Regions from separate parts of the Rossellomorea sp. GQ25 genome, predicted to be linked through region 1. Evidence: riboswitches for the same ligand, from Rfam matches in the RefSeq annotation. Region 1 holds a riboswitch; each other region holds the start of a gene.
The links. A riboswitch is a leader RNA that binds a small molecule or an ion and turns the genes downstream of it on or off. The one in region 1 is predicted to bind cobalamin.
Positions count from the first base shown of each region.

Region 2: it holds a riboswitch for cobalamin, as region 1 does, so the genes downstream of both, AC6CIB_RS16015 (ribonucleoside-diphosphate reductase subunit alpha) here and AC6CIB_RS01575 (ABC transporter substrate-binding protein) in region 1, are expected to answer to the same signal.
Region 3: it holds a riboswitch for cobalamin, as region 1 does, so the genes downstream of both, AC6CIB_RS06170 (acyl-CoA thioesterase) here and AC6CIB_RS01575 (ABC transporter substrate-binding protein) in region 1, are expected to answer to the same signal.
Region 4: it holds a riboswitch for cobalamin, as region 1 does, so the genes downstream of both, AC6CIB_RS07490 (hypothetical protein) here and AC6CIB_RS01575 (ABC transporter substrate-binding protein) in region 1, are expected to answer to the same signal.

Region 1 covers NZ_JCAXEQ010000001.1:285,285-291,423, forward strand. Annotated here, with positions in the region: gene AC6CIB_RS01555 (glycosyltransferase family 2 protein) at 1-605, opposite strand, end outside; partial or broken gene AC6CIB_RS01560 (phytoene desaturase family protein) at 913-1,188, shown strand; gene AC6CIB_RS01565 (hypothetical protein) at 1,247-1,399, opposite strand; gene msrA (peptide-methionine (S)-S-oxide reductase MsrA) at 1,480-2,019, opposite strand; cobalamin riboswitch at 2,307-2,504, shown strand; gene AC6CIB_RS01575 (ABC transporter substrate-binding protein) at 2,639-3,604, shown strand; gene AC6CIB_RS01580 (FecCD family ABC transporter permease) at 3,567-4,625, shown strand; gene AC6CIB_RS01585 (adenosylcobinamide amidohydrolase) at 4,622-6,082, shown strand; gene AC6CIB_RS01590 (bifunctional adenosylcobinamide kinase/adenosylcobinamide-phosphate guanylyltransferase) at 6,127-6,139, shown strand, end outside.
Region 2 covers NZ_JCAXEQ010000005.1:74,847-80,985, reverse strand. Annotated here, with positions in the region: gene gnd (NADP-dependent phosphogluconate dehydrogenase) at 1-351, shown strand, start outside; gene AC6CIB_RS16030 (YczO family protein) at 396-572, opposite strand; gene AC6CIB_RS16025 (SurA N-terminal domain-containing protein) at 696-1,472, opposite strand; gene AC6CIB_RS16020 (VOC family protein) at 2,012-2,422, shown strand; cobalamin riboswitch at 2,636-2,816, shown strand; gene AC6CIB_RS16015 (ribonucleoside-diphosphate reductase subunit alpha) at 2,964-5,210, shown strand; gene AC6CIB_RS16010 (ribonucleotide-diphosphate reductase subunit beta) at 5,230-6,139, shown strand, end outside.
Region 3 covers NZ_JCAXEQ010000002.1:71,819-77,957, forward strand. Annotated here, with positions in the region: gene ade (adenine deaminase) at 1-1,125, shown strand, start outside; gene AC6CIB_RS06160 (flotillin family protein) at 1,489-2,994, opposite strand; gene AC6CIB_RS06165 (hypothetical protein) at 3,173-3,361, opposite strand; cobalamin riboswitch at 3,621-3,810, shown strand; gene AC6CIB_RS06170 (acyl-CoA thioesterase) at 3,958-4,431, shown strand; gene AC6CIB_RS06175 (helix-turn-helix domain-containing protein) at 4,747-5,997, shown strand.
Region 4 covers NZ_JCAXEQ010000002.1:345,428-351,566, forward strand. Annotated here, with positions in the region: gene prpD (2-methylcitrate dehydratase) at 1-409, opposite strand, end outside; gene mmgD (citrate synthase) at 512-1,627, opposite strand; gene AC6CIB_RS07490 (hypothetical protein) at 1,628-1,852, opposite strand; cobalamin riboswitch at 2,029-2,225, opposite strand; gene AC6CIB_RS07495 (IDEAL domain-containing protein) at 2,508-2,732, shown strand; gene AC6CIB_RS07500 (helix-turn-helix domain-containing protein) at 3,030-3,311, opposite strand; gene AC6CIB_RS07505 (DUF2975 domain-containing protein) at 3,322-3,801, opposite strand; gene AC6CIB_RS07510 (HAD-IIB family hydrolase) at 4,434-5,186, opposite strand; gene AC6CIB_RS07515 (hypothetical protein) at 5,225-5,743, opposite strand; gene AC6CIB_RS07520 (hypothetical protein) at 5,891-6,139, opposite strand, start outside.

The DNA.
Region 1 (6,139 bases):
TGATATACATCTCTTGAACACAGGAAGCACTGACCAAACCCACCCGAAGGTCTGACCAATCCGGAAAGGAGATGGGTGACACTTGTTGCGGCGAATACCATTAAATGAAACATCATGGATAATGTCTCATATCCACTATTCATCTTATGATAGGGATGAATGCTCAGAACTCCCTGACATTGTTGTCGTTGATAAGTCTCGCATATTCTAAGAAGTCCTGCTTGCTCGAACCATGTATCTGAGTCAACAAACAGTAAGAATTCACCCTTTGATGCTTCCGCCCCATTCCAACAAGCCCAAGATTTTCCGTTCCATCCATTTGGAAGAGGAGGAGTATCGACGACTGTTGCTCCGAACCCTTCAGCTATAGCCTTCGTTCGATCCTTCGATCCATCATTTACAACGATCACTTCAAACGGCTGAATAAATTGCTTCTGAATACTCGTTAATAGATTTCCAATCGTCAGTTCTTCATTTCTGGCAGGAATGATGATGGAGCATTTTTTTACGAGAAAACTATTCCTTACATGAATGGACTTTTTGACTGTAGGGATTCTAGTAAAAAGGAAAACGGTAAGAATAACAGACCATAACCAAATAAACATTTTTTCACCCTCAAATCTTTTGATTTTACCGACATTTTAACCATTTTCGTTATAGGTAATACCCTTATTCATCAGGATTGGATGTTTTGTGTGTATTAATTCATGTCAAATTTTTTTGGGGTCATACAAAATGGGCAAATGGAAAGTTGAATAGGCGTTCAGTCGAAAACGATCTTTCTCGTGAGGAGGAAATGAAATGAATAAGAAAGTAATAGTAGGAGGTGGAGGATTAGGAGGTATGTCAACAGCGATCCGTCTTGCCTCAGAAGGATATGACTTACGATTGTCGAAAAAGGGCGTAACCAATTTAAGGGATCATATAGAATACGAATATTCCTTCACTCCAAACGACCTTCAAACCCTTTATGGGGCAAATGGTGGATCGATCTATGGTACTGTCACAGACTGAAAGCTTAACGGAGGGTTCAAGATTCCGAATAAGAGCAGAGTGCTCTCTAATATGTACTTTGTGGGGGGTTCAACCCATCCAGGTGGAGGTGTACCAACGGTCACGCTTTCTGGACAACTTACGGCGGAATGGATCTTAGATGAACAAATGAAGGTAAACCATTTTATTGGATAAAGTAGAAGAAAGGTAATGCTTTGATTCATGATAACCATCACCTTATTTATTTTCACTTTCATTTTGAACTATGATTATCTACCGTATCTGAATTATTCACTTTCGCCTCGTCTTCAGCTGGATAGGGATCAAAGAAGTTCACTAGTTTCCCTGGACCTTCATATCCAACGACTTGCACTTTATGTTCTTTAACGTGATCATTTTTCTTCATATAAAAACTCCTTTCTGCCAATTAGTTTGGCGAAAGGAGTTTTTTTCATTCTCTCGGTAGGATAAATTTTATTAAAGCCTTTAAGCTTTTGGGTTTTCCCAATGACTCTCAATAAATTCGTCACGACCTGATTTCGCCCGGTCTTGTTTATATTCATCGGGATTCTTTTTGTAGAACTTTTGATGATATTCTTCTGCCGGGTAGAAGGTTGAGGCAGGGAGAACCTGTGTGACGATTGGTTTTTTGAATCGTCCGCTTTCTTCTATTTCCTTCTTCGTGTTTTCTGCTAATTGTTTTTGATGTTCGTTGTGATGGAAAATAGCTGTGCGATACTGGTCACCGCGGTCATGGAATTGTCCTCCATCATCAGTGGGGTCAATTTGCGGCCAGTATAATTCTAATAATCTTTCATAGGGAAAGAGAGCAGGGTCGAAGGTGATTTGAACAGCTTCATAATGTCCGCTGTTACCGGCTTTAATATCCTGATAGGTAGGGTTTTCAAGATGGCCCCCTGAATAACCTGATACTACGTCAATAATACCCGGTAGTTCATCAAATGGTTTTACCATACACCAAAAACAACCCCCGGCAAAAGTAGCAACCTCTTTTTTTTCATTCATTGCGAAAACCTCCTATAAATGTGCCACTCTAAAGTAGTAAAGCGATAACTTGAAACAGATTCTATCATGAAAGGCAGGAAGCGACAATCAATTAGCTTCAAACTCTTTGCCTATATGGTTTAACTCACATAATCCAAAGCTCTTTTCCTATTCGGTTGCCCAAGCACACGATCAACTTACATTATGCAGGTTCAATCATCCCGCAAATTTCAACAAATTCATAAAAATCAATTCACTAACGATGATAACTTGTGTATAATTCATGTGAACGCAACAATTATTACATATGATACGAGATTAGGTGAAGCGGAGGTTTCGGTAGCAAACTTTGTTGCTTCATAATAGGGAAGTTGGTGTAATTCCAACGCGGTCCCGCCACTGTAAATGGAAGTGAGCTGTATGAATGCCACTATACCAATAGGTATGGGAAGGTGCAGCAAACAATGACCATGAGCCAGGAGACCTGCCTAATGTCTTTCGCACCAAACTACGCGGATAGAAAGGTGTAATGTGCATGGTTAACGGTCCAAAACCTTTTTATGCATCTTACACAACATCTCTAGTCCCACTGGAGATGTTTTTTTTGTCTGGAATAAGTTCAATAACAGGAGGAAAACGCATGAAACACACATTCAAAATCATTCTTGCACTAATATTATCTCTAGGACTACTTTCAGCATGCGGTACTGATGGTGAAAGTGTAGAAAAGAAAAAAAATAGCGGGGAAGTCAGTCAGGGACAATCTGCTTTTCCTTTGTCAATAAACGACGCCCTGAATAATAAAGTCACGCTGGATGAGCAACCTAAGCATATTGTTTCATTGATTCCAAGCAACACAGAAATCTTATTTGAGTTAGGGTTAAACAAAGAAATTGTTGGGGTTTCAGATTTTGATAATTACCCAAAAGAAACGGCGGAGAAAGAAAAAATAGGTGGAATGGAATTTAACGTTGAGAAGATTATCAGTCTGAATCCGGATTTGGTTCTTGCTCATGAGTCCTCTGCTGTGTCGGCAGAAGAGGGGTTAGAACAACTTCGCAATGCAGGGGTAAAGATATATATCGTCCGTGATGCCAATAGCTTTGAGGAAGTGTACACCACGATGGAAAACATCGGCACATTGGTCGGCAAGAAAAATGAAGCTGAATCCGTCATTTCTGAGATGAAAGCGGATCTAGAATCCATTAAGGAAAAAGTCAGTGGGGTAACTGAAAAGAAAAACGTGTATGTAGAGGTTTCACCTTCACCTGACATATATTCGACAGGGAAAAATACTTTTATTGATCAAATGCTTTCACTTGTAAATGCCGAAAATGTGATGAGTGATCAGAAGGGATGGGTCCAAGTTAACCAAGAAGCGGTCATCGCTTCAAATCCTGACGTCATCATTACAACCTATGGTTTTTATAGTGAAAATCCTAAAGAACAAGTGATGGGCCGAGAAGGTTGGAAGGATGTAACCGCTGTGAAAAATGAAGATGTCCATGACGTGCATTCAGATCTGGTCACACGTACTGGTCCGAGATTAGTTGAAGGAGTAGAGGAAATTGCAAAGTCGATCTATCCGGAGTTATTTGCAGAATAAAATTTGGATAACATACGGGTTGGCTGTATCGTTTTTACTATTCGCTCTCTTTGCCGGTATTTCGATTGGAACCGTCTCTGTCCCACCGAAGGATATCTTGTTCATCGTTGGAGCTAAATGGCTTGGATACCCTTTACCGGAAGAAATTGATCCAATGTTTGTAAATATAGTGTACTCAATAAGATTGCCCAGAGTATTATTGGCATTATTGGTTGGAAGCTCCTTAGCAATTGCAGGAGCTTCTTTTCAAGGACTATTGCGCAACCCGCTGGCTGATCCATATACATTGGGTGTGTCTTCAGGAGCATCGGTCGGCGCTGTTATTACGTTGTTCTTTAATTGGAGCATTCCGTTCATTGGGAAGTTTACGCTTCCCTTTCTCAGTATTCTTTGTTCGATTATAACCGTGTTCTTTGTATTATGGTTTGCACAGAAGGTTGAAAGAACCATGAAGGTAGAAACCATCATATTAACAGGAATCATTTTCAGTTCTTTTTTAGGTTCCCTTATATCTTTAATGATTGCCCTGACTGGAGAGGAATTAAGACAGATCATCGGTTGGCTTCTTGGAAGTGTATCCATGAGAGGGTGGGATTACATTACGATTATATTCCCCTTTTTCTTAATTGGAGTGATAGTGTTGTTTCTCAATGGCAAGGAACTGAATGGTATGAGCTTTGGTGAAGAACAAGCTCATCATATCGGAATATCCGTACAAAAAAGAAAACTCCTCATCTTAATTGCAGGTAGTATCCTGACGGGAGCGGCTGTCGCCGTTTCAGGTACAATTGGATTTGTGGGGCTTGTAATCCCTCATTTTCTAAGAAGGATAGTAGGGCATGACCATAGACACTTACTTCCTTTGTCCATCCTCGTAGGTGGAGGCTTTCTCGTGTTGGCCGATCTCATCTCAAGAACCATCATTGCACCAACCGAGCTTCCGATTGGAGTGATAACAGCTCTTATCGGTGCCCCGATGTTTGCTTATATTCTCCTGAAGAAAAGAGGGCTTTCATCATGATAAATGTAAACGGTGTTACAGTAGGATATAACGATAAAATAATCGTGGAAGACATGAATTTTCATATAGATAAAGGGGAATTCTTTGGGATTCTTGGACCGAACGGAAGTGGAAAGACGACGCTGTTAAAAGCCATGACAGGTCTGCTTCCATTAATGGATGGAAACATCACATTAAAAGGAAAAAAACTGCATCATTTTTCTTCAAGGGATTTGGCCACACAAGTAGCGGTACTTCCTCAGATATCAACAGAATCCTTCTCCTATGAAGTGAGGGAGACGGTTATGCTTGGGAGATATGCTCACCAAAAAGGTTTTTTAAAAGGAACGACTGAACGAGATACTGAAATCGTAGAGAAGGTAATGGATCAAACGGGCATTACGTCCTTTCAGCACCGCTTTCTTCATGAGTTGTCCGGGGGAGAACGGCAGAGGGTATTCCTTGCCCAGGCTCTCGCTCAGGAGCCGCAGGTCCTGTTGCTTGATGAACCTACTAATCATCTTGATCTTTCGTATCAGAAATCACTGTTAGATTTAATTAAAAATCAAACGGCTCAAGAGAAATTAACGGTAGTCGCGATCTTTCACGACTTAAATTTAGCAAGTTTATACTGTGACCGCTTACTCCTACTGGACAAAGGAAGAACAAAACTTCTCCATCATCCAGAAGAAGTCTTGAAAGAGAAGTATATCGAAGAGGTGTATCATACAAAGGTTCAAAAACAGGCTCACCCTTTAGTGGCAAAACCTCAAATGGTAATCATTCCAGAGGAGGGTGAGATCGAGGACCCCGTTTTAGATGAACATTACCTCAATGTGGAGGAAGATTATATACATTTCTCTGCACCTTTTTCACTTAAATGTATGTCCTCAGGGATCATTGGTGCAGGAATCGGCTGGTACAAGCACTTTATCAACCGCAGAGTCCCTGCAGATTATGACTGCTCGGACTATCACGAGGATATGAAGGGGTTTCTTGTTCAAAAAGACCTTGATTCATCTTTTTCAGTTGGTATGATGACCGCTCTTCCTTTAAATAATATGGTATGCGATCGTTTCGAGACACATGGGCATTCTGTGTTCGTTGTTGTGACTGCTGGTATTGGAAATGCTATTGATGTGTCAACAAGTTATCAATATGGTATAGAGTCTAAGCCGGGCACGATAAATACGTGGGTGTTTATAAATGGGAATTTATCAGATGAGGCATATATTGAAGCCCTTGTAACTTCAACAGAAGCGAAGGTGAGAGCCCTGCACGACATGAATGTGAGGGACAGAAGAACAGGTCAGCTTGCAACCGGGACACCGACCGACAGTATTCTGATTGCCTCCAGTCAAAAAGGTGGACTGGAACCGTTTGCTGGGCCGATTACACCGATAGGGAAGTTGATTGGGCGCGGTGTGTATGAGGTAACGAAAAAAGCCATTCAACGCTATTTGGATCAAACAGAGTAGAATTATTTCAATGACAGGGTGATTGAGAAGAGGGGGGAATCGGCTTGGGAACCCTAT
Region 2 (6,139 bases), on a different contig from region 1:
GGCGAAATTTCCATGATCTTCAGAGGTGGATGCATCATTCGTGCAGGCTTCCTCGAAGAAATCAAGAAAGCGTATGATCGTGAACCGGGATTAACGAATTTACTACTTGATCCATATTTCAAGGAAATCGTTGAAAACTATCAGGAGGAAGCGAGAGAAGTGGTGGCTACAGCGATTAAATTAGGTATCCCTGTGCCGGGTCTTGCGAGTGCTATAGCATATTATGACAGCTATCGCTCTGAGTCACTGCCTGCCAACCTTCTGCAAGCCCAACGTGATTATTTTGGAGCCCATACGTATCAGCGTGTGGATAAGGAAGGGACATTCCATACGGATTGGTTATCTAAATAAGAATAGTGCCCTGTGGGAATCCCACAGGGCTTTTGATTAATGTATTATTCTTTGCTTGATGAGTCATCTTTCGTATGATGCTTATTTTTCTCGTCCTGCTGCTCTTTTTTTAAGTCATCGAGGGGAATTGGATCCACATTTTGCTCACTTTCATGCTGATCGAGAATGCCGTCATGATCTTTATTGATTTGTTCTGGATTGTCATTTTTCCTCTTCGTCATTATCTTTCATCCTCCCTTAATGAGTCGTTGTTGTACCATACCCTTCGTGAGCAGAGAAAAACATCGGGGGATAGAACATAAGAAAGCCACCTATCGATATAGGTGGCTTTCTTTGATAAAAGTTTAGATTTTCACATCAACTTTAGCATTTTTCTTTAAATCTTCTACATGCTGAACAAGTTTTTCTTGTTTTTTCTGTTGCTCTAACTGAGTCTTAATTTGAGGTTTCACTTCTTCAAACTTTGGTGCATCCTTTGATTCACCCTGACCTTGCTGGCTCGCATACTGATCGTAAAATTTCTTCATTTCATCTTCAGAGACTTCTTCTACTTTGATTTCTTTCTCAACGTAGTTTGTGTATTTGATGTTTTCAGCGATTTGGGTTTTTAACTCGTCCATCGTAAATCCGGCTTTTTTCATGGCATCTTCAAATTTCTTTTCATCACCATACTGCTTTTTAACTTCTTCCAGTTGTTTATTGATTTCATCTTCTGACGCTTTGTAGCCTTTTTCATCGGCCTGCTGCATAAGGAGTGTTTGTCCAACCAGGCTATCAATTGTTTGTTCCTTGATTTTCTTTGCTGCATCTTTACTTGTTGGGTCTTGCCCCATCTGTTGATATTGCATTTGTGATTGAGTCAATACGTTATTGAAATCTTCCCCATTAATTTTTTCGTCGTTTACAATGGCAACGATCTTATCTCTTTCAACCTTTTGTTCATCCATTTTCTTCTGCATTTCTTCCATTTGCTTTGCTTGTTCTTCCTGAGCCTGTCCATCGCTTTTTTCTTCTGTTTTGGCTTTATCGTCAGCTTGTTTTTGGCTCTCCTCGTTCGAACCGCAAGCGGCTAGTCCAATCGTTAGTAATGCTAATAGTAAAGTCGTAAATAATTTTTTCATAATAGACTCCTTTCAGAACTAAGGTGTGATTTCGAAAAAAATCACTTAATGCGCATTTTAAATGAAAAACCCGTAAAAAGAAAGTATTTAAGCTGAAAAGTATTGATTGTAATAAGGTTGAAATACAGTAAATTACTTATATGTTCCCTCTTTCACTATAATGTATGCGATTACATTTGACTGACAACTGCCGGCTAGAAATGAAAATGTAAGAAGACTTTCACCTATGCGTTCAATCTAAGTAGGTAAAAAAAGAGACTGTTTAAATCGAGGTCTTCCTCCATTTAAACAGCCTATAAAAAATATTGGGGACCAAAGAATACTGTCAAACAACCTTCTATTTGAATTATAAAGAGTGGCTACTTTTTCTTCAACTAACATTTAGGAAGGTGTCGGCTGACTAGTGTCCTTATGAAGGTAGTATTCAATCTTCTCCTATTCTTTTCATGCAAAATAATAATTATAAGCATATTTTAATGGAAGGGTTTTCCTTCCTTTTGTTGAACTAGTAAACAGAATAAATGAAAAGGAGAGAGACGATGAGGCAATTAGTAAGAATCGGGACTATTTATATTCCAGTAAGGGATGTACAAAGAGCATGCATATGGTATAAAGAAAAATTAAACGCGAATGTGAATTATAAGGATGAGGACAAGGCAATCCTAGACCTTGCAAATCAAAGTTTCTTCCTGGTGGGTGCTTTGGATGAAGAAAGCAGTAATTTTTTTGATAAGTACGAAAACAAGAAATTTTCCATCACTTTTGAAGTAGATGGTTTAGTAGCATTAAAAGAGTTGAGAGAAGATTTAGTTCAAAAAGGAGTCGAAGCCGGGGAGATTGAAAACAGGGGGCATAATGGACGAAATTTTGTATTTTCCGATGGGGATGGCAATCTTTTCGATGTTTGGAGCGAACTGAGTCCGCAGTTTAAAGAAGCATTTAATCTCTAAATAGGATTATCACACATAAAATAGGGATTTGATTGTGAATGCAATGACCATTTTACAACTCTTGACTTTAAGAGGGTAATAGAGTGATACTATTAAAAGATTTCAACTTCTAAACGAAATAAATAGTTTCACTTGTAAATTCATTTTTAATCGTTTATGATGGTACAGAACACAACATTTTGTGTTCTGTTTAATTATTTTAACTATATATTGATTATAACCTGTGAATTGGGTGTCTGAATGGACTTAAAAGGGAATCCGGTGTGAATCCGGAACTGTCCCCGCAACTGTAAGTGCTGACGAAATAAGGAACTGCCACTGTCATATAGGATGGGAAGGCCTTAGAGTAGGGTGAAGCACGAGTCAGGAGACCTGCCTTGTTTATCACGTGTTATCTTCTTCGGGAATTGGGAGGATAAAGCGAGGATTGGAATAGTCCCTTTAGTCTATTCATATATCTTTCGTACATAAAAGCCTATCCTTCAGAAGGATGGGCTTTTTTTGAATCCTTCCCACACTGTATAAATTGGGAGGAATGATGATGTCAATCGTATCACAGTATCAGCGGACAACAATGGAAGCAAAAGCGATTCTTACAAATCTCCACAGTCGCTTTCCGCAACTTCATTTTAAAGAATTTGATGAAAAGACTTTTAAGTATGCAGACGCTCAATCTGAAATGAGTAAAGAAAAGCTTTATCATTTCATGATCCTCACGGCAGTTGAACGGATCTCTGCCCATGAACCTGATTGGACGTATGTAGCTGCAGAATTATATTTAATGAAACTTTATCGTACAATCGCTCATTCAAGGAGAGTTGAAGAAAGCATGTTGTACAATTCCTTTTATGAATTAATTCAAGACTTGACTGATAGGAAATTATATACTCCCGCACTATTGGATTCATATTGCAAAGAAGAAATTGAAACTTTGGGGAGGATCATGGATTCATCTAAAGACCATCTGTTTACTTACATAGGGATCGTCACATTATCAGAGCGGTATTTAACTAAGTCCCATGATGGTAAAATCCTTGAATTACCTCAGGAGCGATTGCTGATCATCGCCATGACACTCTTTATGAACGAACCCCGTGATAAGCGTCTGGTGCTTATTGAAGAAGCTTACTGGGCACTGTCTAATTTGTATATGACGGTTGCGACCCCTACGTTTGCCAACGCCGGCAAAAGCCATGGTCAGTTATCAAGCTGTTTTATTGATACGGTAGCCGATGATTTAAGAAGTATTTATGACAGCAATACAGATGTTTCCACACTAAGTAAAAACGGTGGGGGTCTCGGTATCTATCTGGGGAAGGTCCGGAGCAGAGGAAGTAATATCAAAGGCTTCAAGGGAGTAAGTTCAGGTGTTATTCCATGGATGAAGCAATTAAATAACACAGCAGTATCCGTTGATCAATTAGGGCAACGTCAAGGAGCGATCGCTGTTTATTTGGATGTATGGCATAAGGATATTTTTCCTTTTCTTGATACACGCTTAAATAATGGAGATGAAAGGCAGCGTACTCATGATCTTTTCACTGGAGTAAGCTTACCGGATTTATTTATGGAACAAGTGGAGAATAGAGGGGATTGGTACTTATTTGATCCTCATGAAGTGAGGGTGGTCATGGGGTATTCCCTGGAAGATTACTATGATGAGAGTGAGGGAGAAGGTTCGTTCAGGGATAAGTATTGGGAGTGCGTAGAATGTCCTGATCTTTCCAGGGAAGTCGTTCCAGCAATTGAAATTTTCAAGCGGATCATGATTTCCCAGCTCGAAACGGGAACGCCCTATATGTTTTACCGTGATACAGTCAATCGGCTAAATGCCAATCAGCATAAGGGAATGATTTACTGTAGTAATTTGTGTACCGAAATCGCCCAGAATATGAGTGCGACCGTCATGGAAGAAGAGGTCATAAAGGACGGGAAAATCATTACCTATAAATCTCCCGGAGATTATGTCGTCTGTAATCTGGCATCTGTTTCTTTAGCCAAAACAATCATGGATGATGAGTTGGAGAGAGTCGTGTCCATAGGAGTGAGATTACTTGATAATGTCATAGATATTAATAGACTTCCAGTCCTGCAAGCCCAACTGACAAATCAACGCTATAGAGGGATTGGATTAGGAACCTTTGGCTGGCATCACCTCCTTGCATTAAAAGGTTTGAAATGGGAGAGCGATGAAGCAGTTGATTATTGTGACTCACTATACGAGGATGTTGCTTATTACACGATAAAAGCCAGTCATGAATTAGCGAAAGAAAAAGGCTCCTATCCATATTACAATGGTTCCGACTGGTCGACTGGAGAGTATTTTTCAAAGAAAGGGTATTCTGGACCGAGGTGGGATACACTCAGGGATGATGTTTCTTCACAAGGAATCCGAAACGGATATTTAATGGCGGTTGCGCCCAATTCGTCCACTTCGATTATAGCTGGCTCTACAGCAAGTATAGATCCCTTATTCAGATTGGAGTACTCGGAAGAAAAGAAAGATTATAAGATTCCTGTTACAGCACCTGATTTATCACCTAAGACGACCTGGTATTACAAAACGGCTTATAACGTAGATCAGCACTGGAGTATTAAACAGAATGAGAAGAGACAGCGACATATAGATCAAGGAATATCGTTTAACTTGTATGTGCGGAATGATATCAAGGCGATAGAGTTACTATCTCTTCATTTAGATGCATGGAGGTCAGGATTGAAAACGACCTACTATGTGAGATCAACATCCGTTTCAAATTTTGAAGAATGTGAAAGCTGCCATAGCTAACTGGGAGGAAGATGATAACGTGAATGGATTAAAGCAGCGAATCTTAATAGATTCTGAGGCACCAAATAAATCTACTGGAATTGTAAATGGACAAAGCTCGAATATATTAAACTGGGATGATGTCAGGTTCTCATGGGCCTATCCAAAGTATAAGAGAATGCTGGGGAATTTCTGGACGCCTTTTGAGATCAATATGGCAAAGGATATCAAACAGTTCCCTACTCTTTCATCAAAGGAGCAGGAGTCCTTTTTGAAAATCATCGGCTTACTGGCTCTCCTTGATAGTGTGCAGACAGATTACGCGGGTAAAGTGGCAGACTATCTCACGGATTCCAGCCTGAATGCATTGATGATCATTTTGGCACAGCAAGAGGTCGTCCATAACCACTCGTACAGTTACGTGTTATCCAGTATCGTGTCCAAAAAGAAGCAGGATGAAGTGTTTGATTTCTGGAAGAACGATCCAATCTTGAAGAAGCGGAACGAATTTATAACGAATGGATATAAAGGATTTGTAGAATCCCCCACCATTGAGAATCTATTAAAGTCGATCATCTATGATGTAATTCTGGAAGGGTTGTTCTTTTACTCCGGTTTTGCCTTCTTCTACAATCTGGCCAGAAATCAAAAGATGGTGGCGACATCGACGATGATTAATTATATCAATCGGGATGAACAGCTGCATGTCGGATTATTTGAAAAAATATTTAAAGAGGTACTGAACGAGAATCCCTCTTATCAAACGGAAGAGCTGCGTGACTTTGGAAAGGAAGCTTTCAAACAGGCAGCTCTCCTGGAAATAGAGTGGGGAAGGGACATCATCGGATCTCATGTTGAAGGGCTGTTAATGAGCGACCTTGAAGATTATATTAAATTCATGGCGAATAAAAGAGCCAAACAGCTAGGGTTTGAAGAACCATTCCAAGGAT
Region 3 (6,139 bases), on a different contig from region 1:
ACAAATGCGATCAATGTTTATAAATCCGCAGGTATTCGAACCGATCATGAATGCACCACCGTCTCTGAAGCATTGGAACGAATACGACGAGGGATGTACCTTCTCATTCGCGAAGGATCCGTGGCTAAAGATTTGAAATCGCTTATTGGAGTTGTTAACGAAAGAAATGCCCGTCGCTGTCTATTCTGTACAGATGATAAGCACTTGGATGATTTAATCGAGGAAGGCAGTATCGATCACAATATTCGATTAGCAATTCAGGAAGGTCTCGATCCTCTCTTGGCGATTGGCATCGCCTCTTTGAATGCTGCTGAATGTTATGGATTACACACTAAAGGCGCAATTGCACCTGGATACGATGCGGATCTTGTATTACTGGAAGATCTTAAAACGATCTCTATATCAGAGGTGTACAAAAAAGGGAAACAAGTAGCTGCACATGGACAGTTTGTCGGAGAATCAATTGTAAAACCGGAGCCAAAACCATCTCTGACTTCAACTGTTCATATTCCTGAACTAACTGAAAAACATCTCCAAATTGAAATGGGCGTTACAAAAGAAGCACATATTATTGAAATCATCCCTAACCACCTTAGAACCAATAAACAGATTGAAAAGGTTCAAGTAGAAAATGGATTCTTTATCCCTTCTATTCAACAGGATCAACTTAAGATGGCTGTCGTTGAAAGACATAAAGGGACAGGAAACATTGGCTTGGGCATTGTAAAAGGATTCGGATTGAAAAAAGGAGCCATCGCTACCACCATTGCTCATGATTCCCAAAATATTGTCACAACTGGTACAAATGATCGTGATATCCTGCAAGCTATCGAGGCGCTTAACGAAATGAATGGCGGCCTGGTGATGGTAAGAGACGGAAATGTCATAGCCTCTCTCCCATTACCGATTGCAGGGTTGATGTCCGACCAGGGATTTGAAGAAGTGGTATCAGGGCTCAGCGATTTGAAAAATGCGTTTGTAGAATTAGGATTCTCCGGAGACTTTAATCCATTTCTGACTCTCTCTTTTCTCACTTTGCCTGTGATCCCTGAGTTGAAGCTGACAGATTTAGGATTGATTGATGTTAAAAGTTCCCGGCATATTGAGGTTGGGATACAAGGTTGATAGGTTTGTTGGACTGTTGAATTTTAATGTTTTTTTGACAGTTGAATATTGCTGTTCATTCAACTGTTGAATTTCTTCGAATATTTTTAACAGGCAAATTTTCCGTTGGTTTCACCTGTTAAATATCTTTCTATATTCAGCTGCTGATTTTTCATGATTTATCAGCAGTTGAACCTAAATAAATAACTGTACCTGGTACAATTCATCCGAGTTGTACCAGGTACAGTTATTTCATCATAATAGGTGCCAAGCACAAATGATTTCGTGCCTGGCTCTTTTTATTGGAATAGATTAGGCACTTCAAAGAAAGCGATTTTCCATAAGAAAAAAAATGTCTCCTTTGTTGAGACATCTCCATTCTCGTTATTTACTTTGACCTTCTTCTTTTGACTCTTTTTCTTCGGTCGTCACAGCAACTTCCTTGTCAGCTAACTCTGAAATTGCTGGCTGATAAGGTCTTTCATGGGTTCTGTTTGCATACGACTTCAGTAATTCACCTACATCGATGCCTGTCATTTCGCGTAACGGTTCCTGCATGTCAAGCATCGTTCTGGTGATGCTTTTCCCAAATGAAGGAACTCCCTGGCCATTACCGGAATCAATGATTTTAACAGAATCAATATTGTTAAGAGGCTGGGCAATTTTCTCTGCGAAAACTGGCAGCATTTCGATTAGTTTCTCTGTAATGATGACATCGCCATGCTTCTCCATCGCTTCTGCAAGCAGTTTACGGGATTCGGCTTCCGCTTTACCTCGTTCTCTGATAACATCGGCTTCTGCAGAACCTTCTTCTCTGCGGATCTTAGCTTTCGCTTCCCCGTCAATTTCAGCCTTGCGCGCTTCCGCTTCTGCTTTACGAGTCGTTTCGTAGTATTCGGCATCGGCTTTTGTTTTACGAACTTTTGATTCTTCTGCTTCAAGCTTCACGGCACGTTCACGTTCAAGGAATTGAAGCGTTAACTCTTCTTCTTTCACTTCTTTGGTAAGTTTGGCTTTTTCCAACTCATAGGACTGTTCCGATTTTGCTCTTGCCCGCTCTGTTTCTTCTTTGAAAGCTGCGTCTTTGATGTCCTTCTCTTTTTTCGATTGGGCAATGGTAATTTGACGCTTGTATTCTTCCTCTTTCGCTTCCTGATCGGTTTGGGCACGGTGAATACGGGTTTCACGCTCGGTGTTTGCTTCTGCAATTTCAGCTTGCTTGCGGACCTCGGCGATACGTGGACGACCAAGGTTTTTTAAGTATCCATTTTCTTCGTCTGCATCTCTTATGTCAGTTAACCCGAGTGACGTAATTTTGAAGCCCATAAGATCCAGCTGCTTCTGGGCAATTTCTGATACGTCAGCGTTAAATTTTTCACGGTTGCTGTTAATGTCTTCAACAGTCATTTTGGAAAGAATCGCACGAAGATTACTTCCCAGTACCTCGATGATTTCATCTTCAATTTCTTTTTGATCCTTACCAAGGAACTGCTCAGCATAGTTCGCAATCCCATTTAATGTGTCTGCCACCTTCACCATCGCCACTGCGTCCGCAACGATTGGTACTCCGCCATTTGTGTATACTCTCGGTGTCGATAGCTTTAACTGGAAGGATGTAAGATTAACAGGTGTGGAAGTTTGGAAACGTCTTAATCTGTACCCTCCACCCCTGATGATTTTCATGGAACGTCCTTCCTGGTCGGTGAAAATATTTGTTTCCTTCTCAGGATCCCCCAGTTTAGGTCCTGTAATGATCAGTGCCTGGTTGGATCTGGCTGTACGATAACGAAACCTCATCCAGAAATAATAGGCAATTCCTGCAATAGCAGCAATAACCAGAACAGGAATCAAGAACATAAAAAATCCGATAATACTTAATGATTCTAGCATTCTGACAACCCCTCTCAACATTTTCTATAAATCAGTCGAGCAACTGATTTAATATTTAATAAAATTGCTAGCTGCAATACTATCTACGGAAGAGTGATAGAAAAGTTTCAATAATTTAGGTGAATCTCCTAATTTTATATAAAAAAGCTCGAACCTTTAAAAAGTTCGAGCTTTCATACTATAAAAACCAGCCGTGTATCGCCCCTAACAGGGTAAATATGATGAGATGATCTCCAATCGCGATAAGGAAGAAAGAACAGGACAGTACGGAACCGATTAAATATGATATGAACGTAATTTGTGTGATTGGAAGCTGCGGGTCGTAAATGAGCATATGCGCTGCATTTTCCAAGCGCGTTCTTTTCACATAACCTGCTGGTGTTTCACCAATCAGCCCTTTAAACATCCGCTGAAAGTGATAAGGGGGAATAGGTTGATACTTTGGCTAATTGTTCTAAGAATAAATCTTCGCTTAGATGTTGATCGATATACTCTACTACTTTACCAATTTGTCTTGTGGCATTTTTCAGATCTCACTACCTTTTTGAAAAGCACTTGTTTATAAATTTTACCCTAATCATTCTCCTCACTCACTAAGGGTTATGATAAAATAAATGCGTTCACAATTTAATCATTGCTCATTGGTGAAGATGATTTAAGTTCATTTTCTTAAAAGGGAAGTTGGTGAAAGTCCAACGCGGTCCCGCCACTGTAAGGCTGAGAATTCGTATGGATCCACTGTTTCGAATTGAAATGGGAAGGAATGCGAAATCGTTGACGCTGAGCCAGGAGACCTGCCAAATGGGAAGAACACAGAAGTTCCTACGGGAGATAGGAGGGTGTTGCGCTAATTGAGCCACATGAGGAATCACATGATTCTGGACGTTCGCTTGAAATAGCCGCATCTTCTTTTTAAAAGGAGATGCTTTTTTTATTTCGGAAATTAAACTGGGAGATGAGAAAATGGAACAAGCTTATTCGGTAGAACGTTCACGAACCATACAAACAAAATTGGTGCTGCCACCGGACACCAATCATATGCAAACGATCTTCGGAGGAAAAGTCCTTTCCTATATTGATGAAATTGCGGCACTATCAGCAATGAAGCACTCCAGCTCAGTCGTCGTTACGGCATCGATTGACTCCGTCGACTTTTTGTCGTCTGCAACAGTCGGTGATGCGTTAAGCCTCGAGGCATACGTCACTTCTACAGGCAGAACATCAATGGAGGTTTATGTAAAGGTGTTTTCTACGAATCTCGTAACGAGTGTCAAAACCCTGACGACTGAATCATTCCTGACGATGGTCGCCGTTGATGAAAATGGAAAACCAAAGCCGGTGCCAAAGGTCATTCCAAAGACAGAAGAAGAATCGAGGCTTTTCAAAACGGCTCCTTTAAGAAAAGAGCATAGAAAAAATCGTGCGCTTATTTTGTAAACAGTCGCTGATTGCTGACTATCCTAAAAACAAAAACACTCAGAGCTTATCTAGGCTTTGAGTGTTTAAAAGGGCTAGTCTATTGGATCCTAATTGGAATGAAAACGGGGTTGGTTATATAGCGGGAAGTCATTCAGGATTCCCCTCCTCTGGTGAAAGAAGTACAGGATGAACTTCAGGAAGAAAAGAGAAAAACACTATAGAGATGCTATTTGGATGTTATTGCCTTCAGACCTCCGTCTTGTTCTAAACCTATAGAATACCGAGAAAATTTTCCCTATAATGAATAATAAAATAGTTCATTTGGGGTGTAGTATGATTGAAGGTAAATTAATTAAGTTTCATCGCGAAGATTCGGGTTTGACTCAAGAGCAGCTTGCACAGGGGATATGCTCCCCCACGCATCTAAGTAAAATTGAAAGAGGAATCACAGAGTATTCCAGTGAAATTACTGATTTACTTGCAAGAAAGCTTGGAATCAATATGGATGTTGAACGTTCTCGCTATCATTCCTTACAGGTTAAGTTATCAGAATGGAACGATGCGATTATTATGATTCGAACCAATGAAATCCATCAATTAAAAGGGGAAATTGAAAAAGAACCTTTACGGTTTCTATCAGACTTCATTGTTCAATACAATCTTTTCCTGGCAAGGTATTATCTATTTTTGAATAAACATGGAAAAGCAAAAGAAATAATGGACATGTTCGAACATAAAAACTACTCTCTTTCTCCTTTTGAACAAAATTTATTGTTGCATGTCAAGGGAATCTATCATCATTCAACAAGGCAGTTTAACTCTTGCATTAAAGTATTAAAACAGATTGACGATGAATATCCGAACTCCGAATATTATTTTCATTTGGCATTAGCGTATCATTCCATTCATTCAAACACCTTTGCCTATTATTATGGGCAAAGAGCTTTGCATTTTTTCCAAAAAACATTAAATATCCTGAGGGTTATCGATTCTGAAACCTTAATTTTAATCCAATTGAATGCCAAAGAACCCTTTGATATGGAAGAAACCAAACAACAGTATGATAAGCTCCTCAGAGTCTGTGAATCCGTTAATTCCAAGGAAAGGGAACATAAGATCCATAACAATCTTGGATTCGAATATTTTAGGAGAAAACGATATTCTGAATCAAAAGAATCCTATGAAAAAGCATTAAAACTTATTAATGAGGAAACCCCTGCGTCACATTATTTGGTAACACTTAGCGGCTATATACTTGCTTGTATGAAAGGAAATTTACTTACTTCCGAAGAGCTCAATCATTTAGCGACAAAAGGACTAAAAATGGCAACTCAGCATCAGGATCCCACTTACGTATTCTTTGAGATTTACTTACTCACCCTAAAGGGAAATGAAAAAGAACTTTATGAGTATATTGAAAATACAGCTCTCCCCCATTTCAAAAAAACGGGAAGTCAATTGATGTATCAGCATTATGAAAGACAACTATTTTTATATTATGTTAAAACCGGGCAAACAGAAAAGGGTTTCCGGCTTGCATCCGATAAGATGTCCAGCGAAATAAGTTATTATGAATTAGAATAATGCTCCTTCCGAATGATAAAAGGATGACTTGTCTCTTTTTATCATTCTTTTTTTGAAAGATAGTAGATGGAACACTAGAAAATCAATTCATTTTACCACTATATTATAAGTTAATCGTCCTCTTTGCATAATATTCATCCAA
Region 4 (6,139 bases), on a different contig from region 1:
AAGGTTCTTTCCCATCCGAAATCCGTACTCTGCTTACATAATCCGCTACAGCAAGAATGCCTCCAAGGTTGTCAGATGGATGTCCCCATTCCGCAGCGAGCCACGTATCATTGTAATCCAGCCAGCGGATCATGCACCCTATGTTGAATGCCCCTTTCACAGGATCAAGGACGAAGGACGTACCGGGCACACGAGTCCCATTAGGTACAATTGTCCCAGGTACGACAGGGCCCAGAAGCTTCGTGCATTCCGGGTATTTCAAAGCGAGAATTCCGCATCCAAGCGTATCAAACAATACATAGCGTGCCGTTTCATATGCTTCCGTACTTGTGATGTCTCTATCTAATACGTAATCGGCTATTTCTTCCAATAACACATCGGTTTTCGTCGTTTCGCTCGTTTTTAGCATGAGATACCTTCCTTTTCTGTTAGAAGTTATTTATGATATAAATGGGTATTCGCCAAAATATCCATTTGCATCAGGCGGGCGACGTTACAACTCCCCAGTTGTTTAATTAAATACACGTCGCTCGCCTGTATAATGTACTCGCGGACGGAAGAGTCGATTATTGGTGTGCTGCTCTATCACATGCGCACAAAGTCCGACTGTTCTGGCACTAAAGAAAATGGGAGTATATAGTGGAATCGGTATCCCCAACATCCAATAGACCGGAGCTGCATAATAATCAAGATTCGGATAGATCCCTTTCTCTCTCTCCATTACTCTCTCTCCAGCTTCACACATCTCATATAAAAGGTGGTCGCCTTTTACATCACATAGTTCTTTTAACGCTTCCTTCATCATGAATGCTCTTGGATCCATCTTCTTCATATACACACGATGCCCAAATCCCATGATCTTTTCTTTTTTCATCATTTTCATTTCGAGCAGCTCTTCAAATGTTGCCACACTGCCTGCTTCATTAAGCATGTACATAACCGCTTCATTCGCCCCTCCGTGCAGGTTCCCTTTTAAGGAAGCGACAGCACCGGTTAAGGCACCGTATAAATCAGAATGAGTAGACGCAATCACCCTCGCCGTGAAGGTGGAATTCGGCATCTCATGCTCACTATAAAGAACTAAAGAACGGTCAAATATCCTTTCTTCCAGTAGAGAGGGGACTCGCCCAGTGATCATATAAAAGAAATTTGCACTATATGAAAGGTTTTCGTTTGGACGGACCGGCTCCAATTGGTGAATGATCCGGTAGCTATTCGCTACAACGTTGGGCACCATTCCAAGAAGTTGATAAGCTCGCTCTTTATTCACGGGTAATGAACGATCATCGAGTTTGTTGTCATATCCAGCAAGTGCTGATATTCCCGTTCTAAGCCCATCCATGGGATGCGTATTTCCCGGAAGCTGTTTGAATATTTCAAGCAGTTCCCCAGGTATTTCATACTCACCCTTCAACATCTTTTCCATCGCTTCTTTCTCTGCAGTATCCGGCAAACTCTCTTCCAGCAGTAGATGGACAATATCCATGTACTCTTTAGATTGTGATAGTTTAATAAGGTCATAACCCTGGATGACAATCTCACTTTGTACCGTATCTAAAAACGAGATCTTGGTTTCTGCTGCAACAACACCATCAAGTCCGGGGAAAAATTTTTGTTTAGCTTCCAATTATCTCTTCCTCCTATCTCCAAATAACTCTTCACTCATTTTGTTGTAAGCCCTTTCAAGATTGCTCAGACAAACTTCTTTTTCTTCTCTTTTTTCTATCCGCATCATGATTTCTTTTGTCAAACGCTGATAATTGGAAGAAAGCATAAGTGTCTTTTCTCCACTGAAGTTGTTCATAATGCACGTTTTGAAGTAATCGGTAAAATACTCAACTGTTCCAAACAAAGAAGTTCACCTCGAATCCGTCTTGTTTAAAAATGGACAATAAAAAAACAACTTCTAAAAAGAAGTTGTTAAGATCGAACTGATGCTTAAATAAACATTTTCTGCTCCCCCAAAAAGCCAAAACAAAAAATGTTGATCACTCGTTCGCACTTAACACCCCCTATCCTCGTAGGTATTGATGTGTGCTGAAACAGGCAGGTCTCCTGACTTATGATCATCACTCTCCGAACCTTCCCATCTTCAAGTTTCTAAAGACAGTGGCTTTTCGAATCGCTCCCAAATACAGTTGCGGGACAGCGTCGGGCTCTAACCGAACTTCCCTATTAAGTAGAGGATCGTCATATCCCTCTACACCTGCTTCTACACGTATTCAGTTTTCCAATCAAACATATCAAATATTTCTAAAAATTACAAACAATTTTATTTTTTGACATATTTTCCTTTCTAAACCTGGAGTTTTTTTGTATGGGAAAAACTACCCAACTAATCCTTATTCAGCATACATTACTTCCCATATAGCAAACTTAACAAAACCTTAAATGAAACTGGTTTCCAACTTCCTTCCCTTCAAATAATTTAAATTTTTCGTTTAAAATGTTTGAATATTGAGATAATGGTTAGTATAATAGAAAAAAGGTCAAGGAGTTGATTTTTCATGAAGAAGTATTTGCTAAATTCACCACAGTCCGAGGTACCCGGCATAGACTCTCTTTTTGCAGAAATGATTTTGGACAAGGCCCTGCTAACATTCCGGAAAGAGCAACTCGAGCAGAAAATCGACCAATCTTTACGTGATCGAAACAAAGAAGAATTCCTGCGGTTGACGGAGGAGTTAAATCAGATCCGTAAAGATCACGAGGAAAAGGATGTAACGGTATAAAAGATTTATTGGATATAAATAAGCCGATTGGTTTCTATTGATAAGGAGGACAATGCTCTTGCTGATTATGGCAGGGGCATTGTTTTTTCTTTTGACTGAACACTGCGCTCTGACCCCCGGCACCCTGACGCTTTAACGTACCCTAATGACCTATTTCCCTCCGTAATCATGACAAGTTGTTGATTTTTCTTTATACAAAGAACCAAAAGGACGGTTTACTTGCCTCATCAGCAAGCGAACCGTCCCTCTCTTTCAAATCAATCCAGCTCCCGGACCTCAATCGGAATCAAAGTCCGTTCAATCTGCTCCCGGTGAGCCTCGTATCTCTCCGGAAGCATCAAGCTTTCCCCCATCGTGTTCCTCTTGATTATCTTCATCACTTCGGTATTCCAAAATATCTCCCGGCTGACATTCTAAAGCCTTACAAATTGCCTCTAACGTTGAGAATCGAACGGCCTTTGCTTTTCCATTTTTTAAGATCGAAAGGTTTGCCATCGTGATTCCAACCCTCTCGGAAAGCTCTGTTACGCTCATTTTCCTTTTAGCCAGCATCACATCAATATTGATTATAATCGTCATTGTTTTCACCTCAGACCGTTAAATCATTTTCAGATTTGATATCGATGGCATTTTTCAGTAGCTTCTGAAGAACAGCCGCAAAGACGGCAATCACCGCTGCACCGAAAATAAAGATCATTCCGATCAATATGATACCAGGGGCGTCATCAACCTCCGCCAGAATGTAAAAGAGCGGCATCGCTGCCACATATATGAGACTGATGGCAATGGCACATTTTTTTATAGTCTTTAAAGCTTTTACGGATAATTCAGAGAATGCATTGTTCTTATCGATAAAGCTTAATAGTTTAAAGGCTTGAAACAATGCGATGAAAAACGGTATAGCGGATACATACATAATGATTAGAATGCCATACACCACATATGCAAGCTTCGAATCACTTTCTGCTACATCCATAGCTAACCAAGGTAACCCCAAGACGCATAAAGCAACAATTGGAGTCCCGATAAGAAAAACAGCAATCTTTAAAAAGAGTGTTTCCCTTTTCATAAAAAGCACCTCGCTTATTGATTATTGATTTTACTCTACCACTTTATTTATTGTTTATCAATAAATATTTATTTATAATTAATAATATTTTTATGGTTATCGTTAAACAAATATTCATTTCGAACAAAAAAACTGGAGTCTGCCCCCCGGCACGCTGACACTTTAACGTGTGGAGACCGGACCCCAATTCCCCATTTAAGTAATAAATTCGAAACCCGTTGGCTTATGAAATGGCATTTTACATTCTCTAAAAACGAAATTAATGTTTGAAAAATCGTCGGGTAAACCTACGATACAATGTATGTATAGGATGTATGCCCCCTGGAGCCTCCTCCTTCGTTCCGGCAATCGTAATCCTCTTCTCCATCTACTAATAGGTCAAAAAAGGTATGCTCTAAGAAACTCTCTGGGAAACTCATTGGAAGCATCAGTATCATTCTTCTGCTTCTTTTAGAGCAAACTCCAAAAAATATCGATCTTTATCTCTACTCATCGTTTCCTCCTTATTACTCTTCCTTTAACCAACTATCTACCAATTATTTCAAAACCCTTCAACTAACTCAATGACCTTTTATAAAAAAAGAAGCTTACCATATTACAGATAAACCCCCTTATATGAAATAAGATTCCTTTTAAGAATTGATTACTCTTTTAACGTAGTGTTCACTGACTTCTTTAATGGCAGAAGGAACATCCTTAATATCTATGACAGTAGTTGCGTTCGCGCTTATCGGGTGTTGTCCTACACAAACACTAAATTTTGCGTTTTTAAATAATTCTCCATCGTTATGATCATTTCCAAATGCAATAAACTCGCCTGGAAGGACACCTAAACGTCTCAGCCCCTCCAGCTTATGTATTCCCGAAGGACTAATATCGATCAATGCTTCATTGCCGTGCTCATATATTTGTACAGGAAGATGGTCCAGCTTCTGTGTGATGGCTTGGTCTGTTGTAAATAATACGATTTTCGTTATCTTCGTCAGGTGAGCCAATTGCTTATTTACAGCGCGTTTTTCGGGGTCAAGATTACGAAATATCGGATGATGGGCATCTCCCGTATAGCTGTAATCCCAGTCACTGTCAATCAAATACGTGAGCTGGTTTTCTTCGATTATCTTTTTTATAGAATCTGTCACTTCAGGTGTGAAAGAATGTACGCTCATATTCTCGTTTTCGTACGTAAAGGCACCATTTCCTCCAACCATCCGGAAATGTCTGTATCGTTTAGGCAGAACAGGTAATAAATCACGAATAGGACGGGCAGAAGCAAAAATAATTTCGTGTCCTAGCTCCCTGCAGACATCTAATGCTTCACAAATTTCATCACTCAATGGTTCTCCCTTAAAACAAATCGTTCCATCCAAATCAAATACAAAAATCATTTTCTTCACCTCAATTTTAGTGTAATTTCGTGATTCGGTTATTTCTCTTTGACAGGCAAAACAACTGAAGAATATACGGAACCATTTATTTCAATATCCATTCTCCATTTCCCACTGTCAGGAAACCACAGCGTCACTGGTTGTTCCTTATCCCGGGAATGGGGTAACGCTATCGGTTCTTTTTTTCCGTGTCCATCGTGAGTGAATAGAAGGCGCACTTTATCTGCACCTATGGCTTTCTCAGGAAGTATCAGATTTGTTTCAAAGTTTTCTTCCTCCACCACAAATGAATTGTATTCGATGCTCCCCTTCGCATCACCCAAATACAAATTACCATCTGAAACATAGTCAGGGCTAGTATGCCATTTGGCCCTCTCTTCCCCTGAAAAATGCAGAAATACAAAGAGCAAGACACAAGCCAAACAAGCCACTTGAGCTTTCCAAAATCCATTCACTGTTTTAAAAGAGTTCATCATTTCAGAGTAAGGAGCCACAAGCTTTAATATAAGAAAGGCCACATTTAGAGAGAGCAGCGCCAATGCGATAAATAAAAACATCAAATTCCCCCTTTATGTTCAAACGATTAGATAGGTCATTTATATTTAGGTTATTCTAAAAAAGACCACAGAGGCAATCCCTTTTGTTTCCTCCTTTCAAAAAGAGCCACGGTGCCTGTCCCCGTGGCTCCCTGCCAAGCATACTACTTAATGATGGACGAACAGTTTCCTGGCTATATAGAAACGATTCCCGATTTGATAAGCCACCATGTCTGCGGAACTTTCGTTTTGATCGACTATTTTGTAAAGTTTCGTGCCTTCCGGAAGACCTTTGGCTTCCCCATTCTCATCGACTGGGGCTTTCACCTCAGTTTTTATCACACCTATCCGTTCTGCTAATTGCTCTTCCTCTACTGATTCATAGGTAGTGATATACTTGTTACCGCTCCACATAAA